Regions from separate parts of the Arthrobacter sp. MMS24-T111 genome, predicted to be linked through region 1. Evidence: riboswitches for the same ligand, from Rfam matches in the RefSeq annotation. Region 1 holds a riboswitch; each other region holds the start of a gene.
The links. Region 1 has a riboswitch for S-adenosylmethionine ahead of ACX5I6_RS07780 (cobalamin-independent methionine synthase II family protein). Riboswitches for the same ligand answer to the same signal wherever they lie in the genome.
Positions count from the first base shown of each region.

Region 2: it holds a riboswitch for S-adenosylmethionine, as region 1 does, so the genes downstream of both, ACX5I6_RS03185 (DUF1737 domain-containing protein) here and ACX5I6_RS07780 (cobalamin-independent methionine synthase II family protein) in region 1, are expected to answer to the same signal.
Region 3: it holds a riboswitch for S-adenosylmethionine, as region 1 does, so the genes downstream of both, ACX5I6_RS12440 (aminotransferase class V-fold PLP-dependent enzyme) here and ACX5I6_RS07780 (cobalamin-independent methionine synthase II family protein) in region 1, are expected to answer to the same signal.
Region 4: it holds a riboswitch for S-adenosylmethionine, as region 1 does, so the genes downstream of both, metX (homoserine O-acetyltransferase MetX) here and ACX5I6_RS07780 (cobalamin-independent methionine synthase II family protein) in region 1, are expected to answer to the same signal.

Region 1 is NZ_JBTZRO010000001.1:1,662,103-1,667,512, forward strand. Features, by position in the region: gene fbaA (class II fructose-bisphosphate aldolase) at 1-261, shown strand, start outside; gene ACX5I6_RS07770 (DUF3151 domain-containing protein) at 262-681, shown strand; gene ACX5I6_RS07775 (uracil-DNA glycosylase family protein) at 763-1,395, opposite strand; gene ACX5I6_RS07780 (cobalamin-independent methionine synthase II family protein) at 1,607-2,815, opposite strand; SAM riboswitch class I at 2,829-2,933, opposite strand; gene ACX5I6_RS07785 (SipW-dependent-type signal peptide-containing protein) at 3,190-3,897, shown strand; gene ACX5I6_RS07790 (signal peptidase I) at 3,906-4,526, shown strand; gene ACX5I6_RS07795 (hypothetical protein) at 4,540-5,256, shown strand; gene ACX5I6_RS07800 (choice-of-anchor G family protein) at 5,253-5,410, shown strand, end outside.
Region 2 is NZ_JBTZRO010000001.1:697,512-702,921, reverse strand. Features, by position in the region: gene ACX5I6_RS03200 (glutamate--cysteine ligase 2) at 1-669, shown strand, start outside; gene ACX5I6_RS03195 (O-succinylhomoserine sulfhydrylase) at 674-1,882, opposite strand; gene ACX5I6_RS03190 (rhodanese-like domain-containing protein) at 1,883-2,293, opposite strand; gene ACX5I6_RS03185 (DUF1737 domain-containing protein) at 2,290-2,553, opposite strand; SAM riboswitch class IV at 2,567-2,681, opposite strand; gene opgC (OpgC domain-containing protein) at 2,858-5,326, shown strand.
Region 3 is NZ_JBTZRO010000001.1:2,651,435-2,656,844, reverse strand. Features, by position in the region: gene aroA (3-phosphoshikimate 1-carboxyvinyltransferase) at 1-1,265, shown strand, start outside; gene rsgA (ribosome small subunit-dependent GTPase A) at 1,249-2,364, shown strand; gene hisN (histidinol-phosphatase) at 2,409-3,233, shown strand; SAM riboswitch class IV at 3,375-3,488, shown strand; gene ACX5I6_RS12440 (aminotransferase class V-fold PLP-dependent enzyme) at 3,526-4,944, shown strand; gene ACX5I6_RS12435 (class I SAM-dependent methyltransferase) at 5,038-5,410, shown strand, end outside.
Region 4 is NZ_JBTZRO010000001.1:3,872,733-3,878,142, forward strand. Features, by position in the region: gene ACX5I6_RS18190 (hypothetical protein) at 1-264, shown strand, start outside; gene ACX5I6_RS18195 (zinc-dependent alcohol dehydrogenase family protein) at 304-1,440, opposite strand; gene metX (homoserine O-acetyltransferase MetX) at 1,565-2,680, opposite strand; SAM riboswitch class IV at 2,693-2,808, opposite strand; gene ACX5I6_RS18205 (bifunctional o-acetylhomoserine/o-acetylserine sulfhydrylase) at 2,908-4,233, opposite strand; SAM riboswitch class IV at 4,277-4,391, opposite strand; partial or broken gene ACX5I6_RS18210 (IS110 family RNA-guided transposase) at 4,821-5,410, shown strand, end outside.

The DNA of each region.
Region 1 (5,410 bases):
TCCTCGGACCAGGAAATCGCCGACGCCGTCTCCTACGGCGTGATCAAGATGAACATCGACACCGACACCCAGTACGCCTACACCCGCCCGGTGGCGGACCACATGTTCAAGAACTACGACGGCGTCCTGAAGGTCGACGGCGAAGTGGGCAACAAGAAGACCTACGACCCCCGCGTCTGGGGCGCTTCCGCCGAAGCCGGCCTGGCGGCCCGCGTGGTGGAAGCCACCAAGCAGCTCGGTTCGGCCGGAAAGACGTTCTAGATGTCGGATGAGTTCCGCAGGAACCTGATGGGGCCCGAGCCCACGCTCCTGCCTGCGGAAACCGAGGTCAACGCGCAGCTGGAAGCCGGGCACGAGGCCCTGGACCTGGTGGAAAAGCACCCCACGTCCTCACTGTTGTGGGCGATCCTGGCCGAGGAAGCGTGGACCGAGGGCCGCACCATCGACTCCTACGCGTACGCCCGGGTGGGCTACCACCGCGGACTGGATGCGCTGCGCCGCAACGGCTGGCGCGGCGTCGGGCCCATCCCGTGGGAGCACGAGCCGAACCGCGGGTTCCTCCGTGCGCTCTACTCGCTGGGCAGGGCTTCGTCGGCCATCGGGGAAGCTGACGAGCCGGAGCGGATCGAGAAGTTCCTGAACGACTCCGATCCCGCGGCGAAGGCAGCCATCGAGGGCTAGATTCGAATAATTACGACGACGGCAGGTTACCTTCCCAGCGAAGGTGACCTGCCGTCGTCGATGGTTGAGCCTGGCGAAACCCTAGGCCTGGTTGGCGATGCCGGTGCGTGCCATGGCATCGGCGTAGGCCGTATGCATGTCCGCGAGGAACTCCTCCTGGCGGGCCGGTGAACCGGCGAAGGCGCGGCCACTCAGGGAGCGGACCTTGTAGGTCTTGAGGCCGCGGCGCCACAGCAGCGGTACTTCGGTCTTCAGCAGCAGGTTGGCCAGGCGGTTTGCCTCGGTGCCGTGCGCCACGATCACGGAGGCGCGGGGGACGAGGGCAAGGAACTTCAGCAGCGGCTTCAGGCCCGCCTGCACCTGGTCCGGGGTGAATTTACCGTTGGCCTCGCCCGGGACGTGCCACGGGTGGACGTTCCAGGGCATCACGAATTCCGGGCGCAGGCCAAGCTTCCACTGGATGCCCAGCATGCGGGTCGCGGCGTCCTGGTCACCGGCAGTGATGAAACCGGACTGGTCCATCTCGCCAATGTTGGAGTACAGGCTGATGATGCGGCATTCCTCAACATCGTGCATGGGGTCCACATAGGGCACCACGGTTCCGGGCTTGGCGTCCTGCAGGGAATCGCACAGCTCGTTGACAGCGGCAACGCTGGGCTCGTAGCGGCGGCTCATGAGCTGTTCGTGGAATGTTTCGGGGGCCAGTGCGGTCATGAAGGGCTGGTTCTCCTGCGGGGATTGATGTTGCGTCCACCGCCGAAAATGGGCGCACGGTGGCGCAGCTCATCAACGGTGGTTAGTTGGGGTGGGCCGATTCCGGGTCGACCTTTGCCAGTTTACCAAGCCCGGAGAAACGAAACGCCGGTCCAGCGCACCTCATTCATGGCGCAGTGGACCGGCGGTCATTCCCGGAAGGGGCGGATAACTACCAGAGGCGCTTGGTGGCGCGGCGGGCGCCCTCGCCAAGAGCCTCCAGCTTGGCGAATGCGATTTGCGGATGCACCCGGCCGCCCAGGCCGCAGTCGGTGGAGGCGATGACGTTCTCGCGTCCCACCAGCTTGGCGAAGCGGACAATCCGGTCCGCCACCAGGTCCGGGTGTTCCACCACATTGGTGGCGTGGGAGACGACGCCGGGGATGATGACTTTGCCTTCAGGAAGGGCGGTGTCCTCCCAGACCCGCCATTCGTGCTCGTGGCGGACGTTGGCCGCCTCGAAGGAGTAGGCGCCGGCGTTGACCTGCAGCACTGAGCCGATAATGTCGGCGAAGGGGATGTCCGTAGTGTGCGGACCATGCCAGGAGCCCCAGCAAACGTGCAGCCGGATCTGTTCCTGCGGAAGGTCCCGCAAGGCCCAGTTGGTGGCCTCGACGCGCAGCTGGATGAACTTCAGGTAGTCCTCCAGCGACGGCTCCGGGTTGATCTGGTCCCAGCTCTCGGCCAGGGACGGATCGTCGAGCTGGACCGTCAGGCCGGCGTCGATGATGGCCTTGTATTCCTCGCGCATCGCGTCGGCGCAGGCGTAGACGAGTTCCTCATCGCTCTTGTAGTACTCATTGGCAACGCGGGCGCAGGAACCGGGGGACAGGGACGCCACGAATCCTTCGCTGAGGCCGGCCGCGGCGAGCCCGGTCTTCAGGTTCCTGATGTCCGAGGCCACCAGGTCATGGCCGGTATATGTCAGGGGCCCGGCGATCTTGGGCTGGGACACGCTCTTTCGGTGCGCCAGGATCCCGGAGGAAGGATCGCTGTACGCCTCGTTGAACGCCTGCCGGTCCCTCCGGTCGGGGAAGGACGTCAGGACAACGTTTCCGGGGGAGGACCGCCGGACTGCGGCTTCCGCCCACCGGTCCACGGTGGTCGGCTCCAGGCCGCCGAGCCGGGCAAAGGAGTAGTTCCACCAGGCTCCGTAGTCAACGGAGTTGGACATCGTGTGCCCGTACTCGCCGTCGTTGGGGATATCGATGCCCAAGTCCTTCTGGCGCTGGACCACGCCCACAACGGAGTCTTCCAGGAGCTCCAGGAACGCCGGGGTGATCCCGTCGGATTCCTTTGTGGTGTTGGCCGCGATGAGTTCGTCGGTGCGGGGCAAGGACCCGGCGTGGGTGGAGCGAATGTGGTCGGTGTTGAGCGGCATGCTGGAATCTTCCTTTCCATCGGTCCTGGCAGTAGCACCTTCGGGCGGCAGCTTTCCTGCCGGACCGTGGTTGCTGCGGCGTCATTGAGCCAGGTCTCTCGGCCGCTCCGGATGGTCCTCTCTTACCTAAAGCGACAGCGTGGCGGCGGGGCAAATCGGTTTCATATTGTGGCGCGGCAGCGTCAGTCGGAGCTCGTCCGCACGATTCCGCCGAGAGAAAGCGGTACTTGATAACATTTAATACACCGACTTGACTTTAATTAGTAAGTGATGGTGATCTAGAAACATCGGTCTTTTGGGGGAAATACCGATAATCCCCCATACCCGTGTCCCGGTCTTACCGTTCGGGGTTTAATTCTAATTTGGGGGAAATTATGGTTGGATCAGCCAGCGCTAAGCCGCGCTCGCAAAAGGCTAATAGAGTCCGCGCTATTCTTGCCGGCGGCCTTGTCTTGGGGATCGGCGCGGCCTTCACTCTCGCGGCGTGGACGGACAACGAGTGGGTCTTCGGCCAGAGCGACAACGGCGGTGGCCCGGGGACCAAGGTGTACCAGATGCAGCAAAACACGTGGACAGGCACCGGTGGAACAGCAGCATGGAGTGACCAGCCGGACCGGAACGGCGGCGCTTTGACGTTCAGCGTCAATGCGGACAACCTGGTGCCGGGCAGCACCGTTTACGCACCGATGCAGCTGCGGGCGGTGGCCGGATCCGAAGCCCTGGTAGCCAGCTTGACTGAAACCGCGCAATCCACTCCCATTGACGCCGTCACCAACTCGTCCCAGCTCTACTCGGCCCTGAGGTACGAAGCCAAGCAGGGCGTGCCGAAGTCTTCATGCAACGCTGCAGGATTCGGGTCCGTGCAGAATGCAAATATCATTCCTGCGGGTTCACTCCTTAGCGCCATCTCCATCCCCGGGGCAGCGACCAATATCAGCCTGCCCAAGGGCGACAACGTCACCGCCGGTTCCGCAGTGGACATCTGCTTCGCGCTGACCCTCCCCACGGATGCCCCGTCATCCCTGCAGGGGCAGAAGACCGTCCCGCTCTGGAAGTTCTCAAGCACAGTGGGCCTGCCATAACCCCTCCGATGAGGCAGACAGCGTCCCGGCGCAAGCCCGGGTTCCGGTTGCCGGGATTGGCGTCCGAACCCCGGGCCCGGCCGGCTGCCCTCCGTGTGGCCAGGGGATTCCGCGAAGCTTTGCTCACCGTCGTTGCCCTGTTGGGGCTGGCGTGCATCCTGGTCCTGGTCCTGGGCTTCTTCTTCAAGGCGTCCTTCGTCGTCTTCCGTACGGGATCGATGGAGCCGCTCTATCCAGTCGGTGCGCTGTCCCTGACCGTGCAGGTCACCGCCAAGGATCTCGTCCCGGGCGACGTCGTGTCGGTCCGCCGGGAAGCGGCGACCGCTCTGGTGACCCACCGCGTGGTGGCAGTTGACCCGCCCAGTGTGGAGGGGGCCACAGCGTCGCTAAGGCTCCGCGGCGACGCCAACACTTCGGATGATCCGTTGCCCTACGAGGTGGCCACGGCGCAGAAGGTGCTCTTCACGGTTCCCGGGTTGGGAACCTGGATCATGGCCTCCCGGGGGCCGGAGTTCCTGGGCGCGGCAACCCTGGCGGTGGCAGCACTGGTCACGTGGGCCTACTGGCCGCGGCGCCGGGCCGCGGTCCAGGCAGAGATCTGCGCCACCGGGGCTAAACCACAACAGTAAGGTCGTAGATGACATGGCGGGACCCAGCACCAGGGACGTCGTACGGGCCGCGGGGGTTGTCGCGGTTTTGCTGGTGGGCGCTGCGCCTGGCGCAGCCGTGGCGGACGAGCAGCTGATTCCGGTACCGGAGACGGGGGCGGCCGGCTTCCTGTCGCTTTCCTCGTCGGTCTATCCACTGACACTGCCGGGGCTGTCAGCGGGGGAATCGTTCAGTTGGCAAATAGGCATTTCGCTGGACCAGCCCAGCAGCGAGTCCACCCTGCAGGTCACCGCCGACGGTGAGATCGCCGGTACGGACACCTACGTTGTGTCCGTGGACGAATGCGATGTCCCGTGGCAGGGAAGCAGCGGCTTGGGCGGGGACCTGCGTTGCCCCATCGGCTCCACGCCGCGGATAGCGCCGGTAACGCTCGTTGAACATCGCCAGGATGTGCTGGTTCCCTTGCGTGATCTGCGCATCGGATCCTCGCCCTACCTTCGATTTGTCTTGTCCCGGCCCGCGGATTCGCAGGACCCGCCGGACACCGCGCTGACGCTGGGTATTGGGGTCACCGCTGCCGGGAACGACCACGCCGTGGTCCCGTCCGGCCAGCGGCCGCCCGCACCGTTGGCCAATACCGGGGCAGCGGTAGTGCAGGGGCTGTTGGCCGGCGGCGGCCTGTTGCTCCTCGGCGCAGCGGTGGTGGCTGCAGTCCGCCGGAACATGACCCGGAGGGGGGAGGCATCGTGAAGACCGCGCGCGGGAACCTGCTGCGACGCGGGGCAAGGAACCCACTGACATCCGTTGCCATAGCGGCAGCGGCCGCAGTCTCCCTGGTGGCGACCACCACCGTCACCACGGCGGCATGGGTGGACAACGAATGGGCCGGCGGTTCTGTCGGCGT
Region 2 (5,410 bases), 960 kb from region 1:
AGCTACCGCACCCAGGCCTGGAACCGGTGGCCGACGTCCGGTCCGGCCGCGATCTACGGGACGTACCCCGCGTACCGGAGGGTGGTCACCCGGCTGCTGGACACCGGCGTGATGCTCGATGAGGGGATGCTGTATTTCGACGCGCGGCTCTCCCGGAACCACCCGACGGTTGAGGTGCGGGTGGCCGATGTCTGCCTCCGCGCCGAGGATGCAGCCTTGATCGCCGTGCTGGTCCGCGCCCTGGTGGAATCAGCCGGCAGGGAATGGCGCGAGGGCGTGGACCCGGCGCCCGTGCCCACTGTCCTGCTGCGGATGGCCTCCTGGCAGGCCAGCAGTTCGGGACTCAGCGGCGAGCTCCTGGACTTCGGGAACTTCCGCCCGGCCCCGGCCGCGGACGTAGCCCGTTCCCTGGTGGACTACCTGGCACCTGTCCTGCAGGAACAGGGCGAACTGGCCTTGGCCCGGCAGGGCGTGGAGCACATCATCGCCCGCGGGACAGGGGCCGCCGAACAGCGCCGGGCCCGCGACAGGGCGCTGGCCGGACCGCCTCCCGAGGATATGGGTTTCGGGGCAGTGGTCCGGCACGCCGTTGACGTCACCATGCGCGGCGCCCTGGATCTTTCCGACGTGGAAGACACTCCGGAACTCCTGCGGGTCCGCCAGGCCTGACGCCTTAGATCTGCTTCAGCGCCTGTTCCAGGTCGCGGATGAGGTCGTCCGCGTCCTCGAGCCCCACGGACAGCCTGACCACGCCGTCGCTCAAGCCAATGGCGGCCCGCCCCTCCGGCCCCATGGCGCGGTGCGTTGTGGTGGCGGGGTGTGTGATCAGGGACTTCGAATCGCCGAGGTTGTTGGAGATGTCGATGATCCGCAGGCCGTCCAACAGGGCGAAGGCGGCCTCCTTGCCGGAGCGCCCGCCCGAGGGCGCCAGCTCAAGGGTGAGGACCGTGCCGCCGGCGCTCATCTGCTTCGCCGCCAGCTCATACTGCGGGTGCGATTTCAGCAGCGGGTACTTCACCCAGCTCACGGCAGGCTGCTCCTCGAGCCACTCGGCGAGCCGCAGGGCGGTGGTCGAGGAGTGCCGGACGCGCAGGCTCATGGTTTCCAGGCCCTTGGTTAGGACCCAGGCGTTGAACGCCGAAAGCGCCGGACCGGTGTGGCGCATCAGCTGCTTGACCGGGCCGTCGATGAACTCCTTGGTGCCAAGGATGGCGCCGCCCAGGACCCGGCCCTGCCCGTCGATGTGCTTGGTGCCGGAGTACACGATGACGTCCGCGCCGAGGTCCCCGCAGCGCTGCAGCAGGGGAGTGGCGAAGACGTTGTCCGCAACTACCTTGGCGCCGGCGGCATGGGCCAGTTCGCTCACCGCCGCGATGTCCACGATTTCCTGCATCGGGTTGGACGGGGATTCGAAGAAGACGGCGGTGGTGGGCTTGGACAGGGCCTCGCGCCACTGGTCCAGGTCCGGGCCGTCGACGAAGACCGTTTCCACGCCCCACCGCGGCAGGATCTCGTTCAGGATCACGAAGCACGACCCGAACAGTGACCGGGCGGCCACCACCCGGTCACCGGCGGCGAGCAGCGCGCCCAAAGCGGTGAACACCGCGGACATGCCCGACGCCGTCGCGAAGCAGGCCTCGGTGCCTTCCAACAGCCTGAGCCGTTCCTGGAAGGTGGCCACGGACGGGTTGCCGTAGCGCGAGTACACGAAGCGCTCGTCCTCGCCGGTGAAGGCGCGTTCGGCCGCGGCCGCGGATTCGTAGACGAACCCGGAATTCAGGAAGATGGCCTCTGAGGTTTCCTGGAAGTTGGTGCGGTCCAGCCCGCCGCGGACAGCCTGGGTGTCGGGGTTCCAGCCGGGGGCGTCTTGATTGAAGGTCACTTAGTTCTTTCCGAGGTTGGTGGGCAGGCCGCGGTTCTTCCAGCCGTTGACGGTCCGTTCGCCGTAGCGGTCAGGTTCCCCCTCGAAGCCCTCCAGGACGTTGTAGGAAGTGAAGCCGGCCTGGGTGGCCGCCACGGCCGCGGCGATGGATCGCTGGCCCGAGCGGCACAGGAACACCAGCTCCGCGCCGGGGTCCTCGGGCGCCTGCTCCTTGAGGTCCTTCACGAAATCGGGGTTGGGGATGCCGCCGGGGAAGGTCCACTGGATGAAGAGCGGATCGTTGTCCGTTGCCTTGGTGTCCGGAATGCCGATGTGGGCCCATTCGCCCTCGGTGCGGACGTCCACCAGGATGGCGCCCTGCTCCAGCTTGGCCCAGGCTTCCTGCGGCGTCAGGTCTCCCGCGTAGCTCATGCGTGGCCCTCGCCGTCGAACTCGCCTTCCAGGTCGTCAACGGCCGTGGCCACCGCGGCGTCTGCCGACGCGATGGCGGCCGGGAGGACAACGGCCTGGGCCACGATGACGCTGCTGCCGTTGAAAGTGGCCGCCGGGCTGCCGTGCAGGACATAACCGTCCGCAAGCGCAGCCGAGATCCGCTCACAGAAGGAGCGGTCGTCCGGGCCTGTAATCAGGCGGTAGGACAATTTTTCGTCAGGGGCGGGTGCGTCAGACACGACGGATCTCCTTCTTTCACGCTTGCAGCTCGAATCGGTCGATATGCCAAGTATTCACCTGAGGCACCCCGCCGCGAGAGGAGGGTTGCCGACCGGCCAGTCAGGGCTTGACACCGGTACTCATTACTCCCCAAAAACGTAACACCTGCGCCGCCAAGCCGCACGGCCGCCGTCGTCATGTTCCGTAATTGAGAGCCCGCGACCACCGCGTCACGGGAACCCGGCGGGGCCGCGGGACCGATAAAGTTTTCTACCGGGGCGCCGCCCTGCCGTCACAGTGGGAGTACCGGGGGGTCTTGCCAGCATGCGAGCAGCAATATCGCACCGCCAGGCCGGCCGTCGTCGTGCCCGTCATCGTTTCCTCGGGGCTTTCCTGGCCGCCGCCGTCGTCGTGCTTCTGGCGCTGCTGGCGCCCGCCGGTGCCGCGCAGGCGGCCTCCGCGGTACCGGACCAGGGCAAGCCCTGGCTGGGTGCCGTCCTTGAATGGGGTGAGGATACCGCCGCCGGATTCTCCGACCGGCTGGGGGCGAGCCCGGCAGTGTTTGGCCACGACATCGCTCTTCCGTTCCGCGACTCGGACCGGAACAACATTGAGGGCTTCCTGCAGCAGGCCGCGGCCAAGGGCGCCCACGCCATGCTCACCGTGAAGCCCACCGTGCCGCTGGACCAGATCGGCGCCTCCGAAGCGGAAGCCTTCGCCGGCAAGGTCCGCGACCTGACCTCCGGGTTCAAGGGCCGGCTGTTGGTCCGGTTTGCCCCGGACATGAACTCGAGTTGGGTGCCCTGGGGGCAGCAGCCGGGCGCCTACCGGGAAGCCTTCAAGGCGGTCGCGGCAGCGGTCAGGAAGGACGACGGCGGCCGGGCCGCCATGGTCTGGGCGCCGTACCTGGGCAAGGACTACCCCTTTGACCGGAACCGGAATGCCCCGCCGCCGGGAAGTGACGGCTTCGCCCTCCTCGACACCAATGGCGACGGCGCCTGGAACGGCTCCGATGCCGCCTACGCCCCCTACTATCCGGGGGACGACGCCGTGGACTGGGTGGGCCTGACCGCCTACCATGACGACACCGCCGGTGGGGCTGCCGTCAACACCGTGCCGCGTGCCGGTGAACTCCAGGAGATGCTGACCGGCTCGGGCGGCGAGGACTTCTACAATGCCTATGCGGAGGCCCGCAAGAAGCCATTCCTGCTCCAGACATCGGCGTTCTACAGCCCTGCTGCCGGCGGACCGCCGGAGGCGGATATCAAGCCGGCCTGGTGGGACCAGGTGGTGGGTACCGCCACCTCGCCGGCTTTCGCCAGGACGGCAGCGGTGGTGTGGGACGAGCGCACCAGCACCAGGGATACCGGCGTGGCCAGCATCGACTGGCTGCTCACCGGAAATCCCGCCATCGCCAAAGCCGCGCTGGACCGGCTGAAGTCCTCCGCCGTGGTCACCGGGCCGGTCACCGACGTGGTTGCGGACGGATCGTATGTCCGGGCCAACACGCTGTCCGGGGCAGCGGTCTGGACCGTTGCCGTGGCGATGGCCATCCTCCTGGCGGCGCTGTGGCAGATTCCACGCCGGGTCAACGCCGCCACCGCGTGGAGCTACCAGGACCCGGGAAACAGGGACTCGCGCGTGGATTTGCTGCGCGGGATGGCCATTGTCTTCGTGGTGGTCAACCACCTGGGCCTGGTCTCGCTGTTCCAGCTGCTCACCCAGGAGGCCGTGGGCTTCGTTTCCGGTGCCGAACTCTTTGTGCTGTTTTCCGGCCTGGTGGTGGGCATGGTCTACGGGCCGAAGGCCAGGGAAGACTTCGGCAAGGTTGTGGACCTCACCTCCCGCCGGGCGGGGAAGCTCTATGTGACCGCCCTGTCGGTGCTGATTGGCGTCTTCCTCATTGCGCAGCTTCCGTTCTTCCACACCGAGGCACTGACCACGTTCGTGGACCAGGGGACGGGCGGGGCCGGGCATAACGGTGCCGGCCGGACGTACGACCTCTACGCCGGGATGTCATCGCTGTTCCAGTTCCCGGTGCCGCCCCAGGTCCTGCCGGCCATCCTGCTGCTGCAGTTCGGGCCCTGGCAGTTCAACGTCATGGGGCTGTACGTGGTTCTTCTCCTGGTCAGCCCCCTGATCCTGGCGCTGCTGAACCGCGGAAAGGCCGTGTGGGTCCTGGTGGCGTCGCTGGCGGTGTACGCCGTCGGCGCCGGAACCAGGTTCCGGATCCTGCCGTCCCAGTTCGAGGACTCGTTTCCGCTGCTGGTGTGGCAGGTGCTGTTCGTGCTGGGGCTGGTGGTGGGATACCACCGGCGGAGCATTATCGCGTGGTTGTCGGCCCATGCCTGGGTGGTGGCAGCCTGTACGGTGGCCGCATTCGCCTTGGCTTTCCTCTCCTGGGGAAACCCCTACTTGGCCAACAACTACGACGTCCGGCTGGCGCTGATGCCGGACGCCACCTACCGGGCCATGTATGACGCCCTCTTTGGCCGGACGTACCTGGCCCCGGGCCGCCTGCTCAATGTCGTCTTCCTGGTGGTGGCGGCGTATGCGTTCCTCAGCGCCTACTGGAAGCCGGTTGAGCGGGCCCTGGGCTGGTTCCTGATCCCGCTCGGCCGCGCAACCCTCTATGTCTTCATCATGCATGTGGTGCTGATCGCCGTCGTGGCCAATATCCCCGCGCTCCAGCAGGAGAGTATCTTCCTCAACACCGTGGCGTACGCCGTGGTGCTGGCCCTGCTGTGGGTGATGGTCCGCACCAGGTTCCTGTTCCGGATCATTCCCACTTAGGCCGCATCCCCACCGGGCCCCTATGGCCCGGGCATGAAAAATGCTGCGGCACGGTGGGTGCCACAGCATTTACGTCATGGCCAG
Region 3 (5,410 bases), 990 kb from region 1:
GGTACCTCGTTCTGGCGGCATTGGCGGATGGGCCGTCCCGGTTGCGGGCGCCCCTGCATTCCAGGGATTCCGCGCTGATGATCGATGCGCTGCGGCAGCTTGGCGCCACGATCACGGAGGTCCCGGGCGACGGAACCTTCGGTCCTGACCTCGAAGTGGTCCCGTTGCCCGCGTCCGCGCCGGTGACGGAGGCCAGGATCGACTGCGGGCTGGCCGGCACGGTGATGCGGTTCGTCCCGCCGCTTGCGGCGCTCCGCAACGGGGCCAGCGTGTTCGACGGCGACCCGCACGCACGCAAGCGTCCGATGGGGACCATCATCGAGGCCCTCAAGGCCCTGGGTGTGGCTGTCTCAGCCGAAGACGGCAGCGCCCCGTCGTCCCTCCCGTTCGTCGTGGCGGGCACAGGCTCCGTCCGGGGCGGCCACCTGGTGATTGATGCCAGCGCTTCGTCCCAGTTTGTCTCCGCCCTCCTGCTCGTGGGGGCACGGTTCGACGACGGCCTGCATCTTGAGCATGTGGGCAAACCTGTACCAAGCCTGGACCACATCAACATGACGGTCGCGGTCCTGCGCGGCGCAGGCGTGTCCGTGGACGATTCCGTGCCCAACCACTGGGTGGTGGCGCCCGGACCGATCCGTGCCTTCGACCAGCGGATCGAACAGGACCTTTCCAACGCGGGCCCGTTCCTGGCGGCGGCCCTCGCCTCGCGGGGAACCGTGCGGATCCCCAACTGGCCGGCGGAAACCCAGCAGGTGGGCGACCTGTGGCGCAACATCCTCACCAGCATGGGTGCCACGGTCACGTTGGCCGGCGGCGTCCTGACCGTCACCGGCGGTCCGGAGATCAAAGGTGGCGACTTCGCGGACACCAGCGAACTCGCCCCCACCGTCGCCGCGTTGTGTGCCTTGGCCTCGGAGCCCTCCCGGCTCACCGGGATCGCGCACCTGCGAGGACACGAAACCGACAGGCTGGCCGCCCTGGTGGCAGAGATCAACCGGCTCGGCGGGGACGCCGAGGAAACCCCGGACGGACTGCTCATCCGCCCCGCCCGGCTGCACGCCGGCGTCGTGCACAGCTACGCAGACCACCGGATGGCCACGGCCGGGGCAATCCTGGGACTGGCAGTACCGGGCGTCCAGGTGGAGGATATTGCCACCACAGCCAAGACCATGCCCGACTTCCCACAGCTGTGGGCAGGCATGCTGGCCCAGGAGGGCACGTCCGCTGCCGGACCGGAAGGGCGCGGCAGTGGCGCGGAGCACTGATTCCTGGGACGAATCGGACGTCAGGATCCGCCCGAGCAAGAAAGGCTCCAGACCCCGCACCAAAGACCGCCCCAGCCACGATGACGCTGTGACCGGCCGGATCATCACGGTGGACCGTGGCCGGTACACCGCAGTGGTGGGTGAGGACTCGGACAATGAGCGCGTGGTCATTGCCGCGCGGGCCCGCGAGCTTCGCCGCAATCCCGTGGTGGCCGGCGACTTCGTCTCCCTGGTGGGGGATGTCTCCGGAGCCCCGGACACACTGGCACGCCTGGTGAAAATCCAGGACCGCCGCACGCTCCTTCGCCGCAGCGCCGACGATACCGACCCCGTGGAGCGAGCCGTGGTGGCCAACGCGGACCAGCTGGTCATCGTCGTGGCGGCTGCCAACCCCGAGCCACGCACCGGCTTCATCGACCGCGCCCTGGTGGCGGCCTACGATGCCGGGATTGCGCCGATCCTGCTGGTGACCAAGGCCGACGTCAAGGACCCCGCCGAGCTCCTCTCCAATTACACGCACCTGGACTTCCCGGTCATCATCAGCAAGACCGCCGACGCACAGGCCTCCGGGATCGACGCGCGGTCCGACGACGGCCTCTCGGCCCGGCTGGACAGCGCCGCGGTGGCCGCCCTCCGCGCGCACCTCGACGGTACCGTCACCGTGATGCTGGGGCATTCCGGGGTGGGCAAATCCACTATGGTGAACGCACTGACGGGTGCCGAGCGCGCCACCGGCGGCGTCAACGCCGTCACCGGGCGCGGCCGGCACACGTCGTCGTCCGCGCTGGCACTTCGGCTGGCGGACGCGCCGCCCGGCAGCTGGATCATCGACACCCCGGGGATCCGGTCCTTTGGCCTGGCGCATGTGGATCCGGACAGGATCCTGCGCTCGTTCCCGGATCTCTCCCCCGGCATCGAAAACTGCGAACGCGGCTGCAAGCACACGGCAACGGCGGTCAACTGCGGGCTGGACGAGTGGGTGGATGGCGGACACGCCGGCCCCACCGGCGCCGCCCGCCTGGCGTCCCTGCGGCGGCTGCTCGGTGCCGATCCAAGGATGGAAGCACAGGAAACGAAGGAGCTTGGCAGCGTCAACTGACGCGTTCTCCCGGCAGAAACGCCCGCAGACGGTAGTTTGGAACCATGATCCAACCCGCTTCGAGTTACAACGATGACCTGCGCCTGGCCCACGTCCTGGCCGACTCCGTGGACGACCAGACGATGAGCCGGTTCAAGGCCCTGGACCTCCACGTCGAGACCAAGCCGGACCTGACGCCGGTCACCGACGCCGACAAGGCGGCCGAGGAGGCCATCCGTGGCCAGCTCTCCCGCTCCCGGCCCCGCGATGCCGTCCTGGGTGAGGAATTCGGCAGCACCGGCCACGGCTCACGGCGCTGGATCATCGATCCCATCGACGGGACCAAGAACTTCGTCCGTGGCGTCCCGGTCTGGGCCACGCTGATCGCCCTGGTGGACGAGGGCGAACCGGTGGTGGGCGTCGTCAGCGCACCGGCACTGGGCAAGCGCTGGTGGGCTGCCAAAGGCATGGGGGCGTACATGGGCAGGTCCCTGGCCGCCGCCACCCGGCTTCGGGTCTCCAACGTGTCCAACCTGGCCGACGCCTCCCTCTCCTATTCCAGCCTGGGTGGCTGGAAGGAACGCGGAAACCTTGACGACTTCCTGGGCCTGACGGAGGACGTGTGGCGGACCCGGGCGTACGGGGACTTCTGGTCCTACTGCATGGTGGCCGAGGGCTCGGTGGACATCGCCTGCGAACCCGAACTGAATTTGTACGACATGGCCGCCCTGGTGCCGATCGTGGTGGAGGCCGGCGGCCGCTTCACGTCCCTCGAAGGCGAGGACGGCCCGTTCGGCGGCAATGCCCTGGCAACGAACTCGATCCTGCATTCAGAGGTACTGCACCGGCTGAACCCGGACCTCGACGACCTGCTCCAGCAGTCGCCCTAGCGGCAAGATAATCGAATAATACGACGCCGGACGCCTCCTTTGCGGGGCGTCCGCGGCCGTTTCTTCGGCAGGACGTAACAAAAGCCTTAACAATTGCTGCGGCTTTAGTCCTGCCCATTCCATGTTCTACGCTTTTATCCAGGTCACGAGTGCCAGCGCAAAACCCCGGTTTGCTGGCCGGCAACCCTCCATTCGCGGTGGGGTGCCCCGGGTGACGACCAGGCCGGTCCGGAGCGGATACGGCAAGCGCGGATTCCACTATGCCGGAGTCCTGTATCCAAGTGAGGTCTCTGTGACAACTGCCACCGTCTCCCCCCAGTCCGCCACCGCCAACGCCGCCGCGCCGGATCCGCGCCAGGCCATCGCCGGCCGTCCCCTCGCCGCGGTCACCGGCGCAGAGATCCAGGCGCCGCTGATCTCCGGCGGCCACGTTCGCTACGCAAACCTCGACTACGGCGCCTCCGCCCCGGCTCTGTCAGTGGTGTCCGCGTACCTGAACGAGATCCTCCCGTATTACGCCAGTGTCCACCGGGGCGCCGGGTACGCATCCCAGATCAGCACGTCCGTGTACGAAAACGCACGCAACATTGTCCGTGACTTCGTGGGAGGGCGCCCCGACGATTCGGTCATCTTCACCCGCAACACCACCGACTCCCTGAACCTGCTGGCCGGCTGCCTGCCGCTGGCCGGCGGCCGCCCCGCCGGGGACGTCTTGTACCTGGACATCGAACACCACGCCAACCTCCTGCCCTGGCAGGGCGTCCCGCACCGCAGCATCGTCGCCGCGGACACCATCAGCGGCACACTGGAGGCAGTCCGCGCTGAACTGGAGCAGGGCGGGGTCAGCCTGCTGGCCGTCACCGGCGCCTCCAACGTCACCGGCGAGATCCTCCCCATCCGGGCCTTGGCTACACTGGCGCACCAGTACGGCGCACGGATCGTGGTGGATGCCGCCCAGCTTGCGCCCCACCGCCGGGTGGACATCAGCGCGGACGACGTCGACTATCTCGCCTTCTCCGGACACAAGCTCTACGCACCCTTCGGCGCAGGCGTCCTGGTAGGACGTGCGGACTGGCTGGACGCCGGTGTCCCCCACCTGGCCGGGGGCGGTGCCGTCAAGGAAGCAAGGCTCGACGGCGTCAGCTGGGCCACCGGCCCGGCCCGCCACGAGGGCGGCTCACCCAACGTGCTAGGCGCAGCCACCCTGGCCCGTGCCACCCAGGTGATCGCCGGGCTGGACCAGGCCCGGTGGCACGCCCACGAATCCGCCATCCGCTCCTTCCTGGTGGAGGGCCTCCAGGGCATCGACGGCGTCACCGTCCACCAGATCTTCAAGGACACCAATCCGGAAACGGACACCATCGGCGTGGTCAATTTCTCGGTTGCAGGCTACGACGCCGGGCTGGTGGCCGCCTATCTCTCGGCGGAGCACGGCGTGGGCCTGCGCGACGGACGCTTCTGCGCCCACCCGCTGCTGAAGCGCCTGGGCCTGCCCAACGGATCACTCCGGGCGAGCTTCGGCGTCGGATCCCGGCTGGAGGATGCCGAACGCCTCCTTGCCGGCATCCGCACACTGCGCAGCAGCGGTCTGGGTTGGGACTACGTGGTTGACGCAGGCCGCTGGGTGCCGGCCAACGATTCCCGCACCTACCCGCACTGGGCACCCAACACCCCGGGCACGGCCGGCGCGGCCCCCTGTATCGACGACTAGTGGGCACTTCCCGCCCATGGTCCCCCAGCACATTTTCGAGGCGGTGCGGTAAATTCGAGGGGCATCAACAGTCGGAATTGAAGGAGTCCACGCGTGGTTCGGTGTGGCCCCAAGCTTGATCACGGGCGCCGGCGGGAACTTGGCGGCAGTTTCCGGGACGGCGGACGGCACTACCAGCGCGTCAGGCCGGGCTACCCCGTGGAATCAGCCCGGTGGCTGGTCCCGGCGCAGGCCCGCGACGCACTCGACGTAGGGGCCGGTACCGGGAAGTTCACGGCCCTGCTGCTGGAGCTTGGCCTGGAGGTAACCGCCGTCGATCCTTCCACCGACATGCTCGCCCAACTCGCGGCGCACTGCCCTGCTGCCACGGCCATGGCGGGAACCGCGGAGGCGACCGGACTGGCCGAAGCCTCCTTCGACGTCGTCACCGTGGCCCAGGCCTGGCACTGGTGCGACGCGCTGCCCG
Region 4 (5,410 bases), 2.2 Mb from region 1:
CCGCCCCTGCCGGACCCCCGGTACGGCGCTCCGCAGGAACCGCCGTTCCAGCAGTTCCCGGGTCAGCAGCAGGGTATGGGCCAGCAGTTCCCCGGCCAGCAGCAGGGTACCGGCCACACGCCGGCCGGCCCGGCGGTTCCCCCGCCGGGAGCGCCCCAGGGATTCCGGGCCCGGAAGCTCGCAGAACTTGACCAGCAGTACAGCAACGGCGAAATGTCCATGGAGGACTACATGAAACGCCGCGGCGACATCATGAACGGCTGACTGCCTGCGGCGGCCACGCCTCAAGCCCGGAGCAACGCCTCAAGCCAGGAAGAGCCGCCTGACCACTTGCCCGGACGCCAGCGCATCCAGGCCTTCATTGATCTCGGCCAGCGGCCGGGTATCGGTGTGCAGCAGTTCCACCGGAAGCCTGCCTTCCCGCCAGTAGCCAAGGTACGCCGGGATGTCTCGGCGGGGAACCGCGTCACCCATGTAGGAGCCGAGGAGCCGTTTGCCGGCTCCTGCGAACTGCAGTGCGGGAACGGCCAGTTCAGCTGACGGATGGGGCAATCCCACCGAGACCACCGCGCCACCCCGCGTCACCAGATCAAGGCAAGTTGCGATCACGCCGGCCGAGCCGACTGCTTCGACGGCAACATCCACCCCGTCACCGGCAGCCTCGGCAACAAGGCGGGGCGCATCCGCAGGCGTTCCCACCGCCGTGGCACCGGCGTCCAGGGCCAAGGGGTGCTTGCCCGGATTGGGGTCGATGGCAATCACTGCGGCGGCCCCGGCGAGGCGGGCCGCCATGACGGCCGACAAGCCTACTGCGCCGAGGCCGAAGACTGCCACGGACTGACCCGGACGGACGGACGCCGTGTTGAGCACGGCTCCCATTCCGGTGAGCACAGCGCAACCAAACATCGCCGCGACGGTGTCCGGGACGTCGTCGTCAATCACCACTGCCGATTCCCGCGCCACCACGGCGTAATCCGCGAACGCCGAGACGCCCAAATGGTGGTTGATGCGCTCCCCCGCCGGCGTGCGCAGCAAGGCCGGCCCGTGCAGCAGGTCACCGGAGCCGTTGACCTCCGCTGCGCGGTGGCAAAGCGCGGGCCTCCCGGCCCGGCAGGCACGGCAGTGGCCGCAACTGGGCACGAAAACGAGGACCACGTGGTCTCCCACGGACACATCGGCCACCCCGTCGCCCACGGACACCACCCGTCCCACCGCTTCGTGGCCCAATGCCATCGGAAGCGGCCGGACCCTGGAGCCGTCCACCACGGACAGGTCCGAATGGCACAGGCTCGAATAGGTGATGTCGATCCCAAGCTCACCGGCACGCGGCTGTGCTTGGTCCAGCTCCTGAACGACCAATGGCTTCGCGTCAGCGTAGGTGGGGTTTCCCGATGCCTGTCCGGCGGTGGGAACGGTCGAATACAGGACGGCGGCTTTCATGACACGATCATGCCGTACTTCTGCTCCGGGCCTGATGCACTGCGGCGCCGCGGCGTCCACGGCAGCGTGCACCGGAAGCGCCGCTGTGGGTCAGCGGCCCGCGGCCGGGATACGGCGGGCGCGGTTAGACCAGGAACGTCGTCCGGAGCTGGTGCCCCAGCTGTCCGATCTCGGTCAGGAAGCCGTCATGGCCTATCGGTGCCGTGATTATGTGCACGTCAACATCACCGGGCAGGGCCTGGGCCAATTCGCGGGACTGGGACGGGAAGTAGAGCCGGTCGGAGTCCACGGCGGCAACGAAGAACCGGGCGGTGGCGGATGCCAGGGTCTCGGCCAGCGGCCCGCGGCCACGGCAGATATCGTGGCTCATCAATGCCTCGGTGAGGGCGATGTAGCTGTTGGCGTCGAACCGGCGGACGAGCTTCCTGCCCTGGTGGTCCAGGTAGCTTTCCACCTGGTACCGTCCGCGGTTTGCCAGCAGTCCGCCGTGCAGCGGCGACTCGGGGGCCTGGGGTTCCCGGCCGAAGCGTCCTTCCAGTTCCGCGGCGGACCGGTAGGTGATGTGGGCAATCCGCCGTGCAAGTGCCAGTCCGTCTTCCGGACACGGGCCGCCGTAGTAGTCGCCGCCGTTGAAGTTCGGATCCTGGCGGATGGCCAGTGTCTGGGCCTGGGCGAAGGCGATCTGTTCAGCCGTGCTGGCAGCGCCGACCGAGATGACGGCGCAGCGCTGCACCCGGTCGGGGTAGGTCACCGCCCATTCCAGGGCGCGGGCACCGCCCATGGAGCCGCCAAGGACGGCGTACCAGCTCCCGATGCCCAGCTGGTCCGCCAGCCGGGCCTCGGCCACCGTGCTGTCCCGCAGGGTGACCAAGGGGAAGCGGGAGCCCCAGGGTGCTCCGTTGGGAGCGGCCGAGGACGGGCCCGTGGATCCGTAACAACCGCCCACGATGTTGATGGACACCACGAAGAACCGGTCCGTATCAACGGGAGCCCCGGGACCGGCCAGCTGTTCCCACCAGCCCTCTTCGTCGGTGTCGCCCCGGGTCACGTGGGTGCTGCCCGTCAGGGCATGCTCGATCAGGATGGCGTTGCTGCCGTCCGCGTTCAGCGTGCCCCAGGTCTCGTACGCCAAGGTCACATCCGGCAGGTAGCCGCCGCCTTCGAGCTCGAGTCCTCCAATGGAGGCGTAGCGGACAACTCCGTGTTCGGGAATGGTGGTACGGGCGACGGTAACCGTCATGGCAAGACCTCTTCTACGCGCTTGCCTGCCGTCATTTGACCGGCAGGCCAGGTCTTCACCCGGGGCACCCCACCGCGGAAGGAGGGTTGCCGGCCAGCAAGCCGGGGCTGTCACTGGCACTCATGACCTGGTTCGAGTGTACGAAACACCCCCCGGTCCAGGCCAAGAGTGTGACTGGTTGTGACTTTCCGGCGCTGCCGGCCGGCAGCGCTCCAGCGTGCCGGCGGTCAGGCGTCGGCGCCGCCCTTGGCCGCGCGGAAACCGGCCTCCAGGTCGGCCAGGATGTCGTCGATGTGCTCCAGGCCCACCGACAAGCGGACCAGCCCCGGATTGACCCCGGCCACCACCTGCTGCTCGGGCGAGAGCTGGCTGTGGGTGGTCGACGCCGGGTGGATGACAAGCGAGCGGACGTCACCGATGTTGGCCACGTGGGAGTGCAGTTCCAGGGCGTCGACGAAGCGCTTGCCCGCCTCCGCACCCCCTGCCAGGTTGAAGGCGACGACGGCGCCGGTCCCCTTGGGCCCGTACTTGCGGCCCCGTTCGTACCAGGGGCTGGACGGCAGCCCCGCGTAGGCGACCGATTCGACGTCGGCCCTTCCCTCCAGCCAGCGCGCCACCTCCGTGGCGTTGGAAACGTGCCGTTCCACCCGCAGGCTCAGCGTTTCCAGGCCCTGCGAAATCAGGAAGGCGTTGAAGGGCGAAACCGCCGAGCCGAGGTCGCGCAACAACTGGACACGGGCTTTGAGGATGTAGGAAAGGTTGGCGCCCAGTGCGCCGCCCTCGCCAAGATCCCGGGCGTAGACCAGCCCGTTGTAGGTGGGATCCGGGGTGTTGAAACCGGGGAACCGGCCGGGGTCCTTGCCGAAATCGAACTTGCCGGAGTCGACGATGACGCCGGCAATGGCCGAGCCATGGCCGCCCAGGTATTTGGTGGCGGAGTGGATCACGATGTCCGCACCCCACTCCAGCGGCCGGATCAGGTAGGGCGTGGACAGGGTGTTGTCCACGATCAGGGGAACGCCGGCGTCGTGGGCAACCTGGGAGATGCCTTCGATGTCCAGGACGTCCTGGCGCGGGTTGGAGACCACCTCGCCAAAGAACAGTTTGGTGTTGGGCCGCACCGCGTTGCGCCACTGTTCCAGGTTGTCCGGATCTTCCACGAAGGTGACCGCGATGCCGAACTTCTTCAAGGTGTGGGCGAACAGGTTGTACGTTCCGCCGTACAGGCTGGGGCTGGCCACGATGTGGTCCCCGGCCTCGGCGATATTCAGGACGGCGAAGGTCTCCGCAGCCTGCCCCGAGCTCAGCAGCAAAGCCGCCAGGCCACCTTCGAGGCTGGCGATCCGCTGCTCCACCGCGTCCTGGGTGGGGTTGCCGATGCGGGTGTAGATCGGCGCCAGTTCAGCCAGGGCAAAACGGTTGGCTGCGCTCTCGGCGCTCGGGAACACGAAGGACGTGGTCTGGTAGATGGGCAGGGCCCGGGCTCCGGTGGCGCTGTCAGGCTCCTGGCCGGCATGGATCTGGCGGGTTTCGAAGGACCATCCGTTGGACATCTCAGTCTCCTATGACATGGGCCCGGCATGCTGGGAGCACCACGGGCCGCGCTTGCTTCCGGCAATTGCCGGACAGCCTGGTCCTCACCCGGGGCACCCCACCGCGGATGGAGGGTTGCCGGCCAGCGAGCCGGGGCTTGGCGCTGGCACTCATGACCTGCGCCCAGTGTAGGAAGATCGCTCCGGCCGGGACAGCATTGTGACGAACATGGTCTTGCCGCGGCGTGCGCGCCGCGCGGCCCGCGAGGGTGGCAGCTGACGGGCGGGGGACGGATCCGGGCGCGGGAGCAGTCCCATGCGGAGGTTTTCCAAGGTTCCACAAATAATGCGAAGGATCGCCCGAGGTTTGGCTGCCAGCCGTGCCGCCCCGGATACCTTGGAAGCCGGACGTCGTTATCCGGTCGCCCCGTTACCTTTTTCGTAGCCCGTTCCTGTTGCAGGATGAGGGTGTGCTGGCCTGCCGGCCCCGGCATGATTGCCGCCCCCAGTCGTCAATGATCCGGGGGGTGTTGTCACCGGGGTCCGGTAGGTGCCGGAGAGACCGCTAATAGAGGCAGGACAGTTTGGGATCGTCGTGCGTAACGTGGATGCCGGGCTCTGACACCGAGGACAGCCCAGCACAGGTATCAGCTGCTGCGACTGGGAGGTACAGGTGATCGGAAACCACGAAAGCATTGATGTCTTCATCGGCTTGGACGTCGGCAAGGGCGAGCACCACGCCGTTGCCGTGGACCGGGCCGGGAAGAAGCTCTTCGACAAGGCTTTACCCAACGACGAGCTCAGGCTGCGCGAAATACTGGCGTCGCTGGACAACCACGGCAGGATCCTGCTCGTGGTTGACCAGCCCGCGACGATCGGTGCGTTGCCGGTCGCGGTCGCCCAGGCCGCCGGTGTCACCGTCGGATACCTTCCCGGGCTGGCGATGCGCCGGATCGCGGACCTGCACCCCGGCGAAGCGAAAACCGACGCAAGGGACGCGTTCATCATCGCCGCAGCGGCCCGGACCATGCCCCACACACTGCGATCCATCCAGATCGCCGACGAACAACTCGCCGAACTGACCATGCTCTGCGGCTTCGACGACGACCTGGCCAAACAGGCCACCGCGACATCGAACCGGATCCGAGGCCTCCTGACCCAGATCCATCCGGCACTGGAGCGTGTCCTCGGCCCGCGC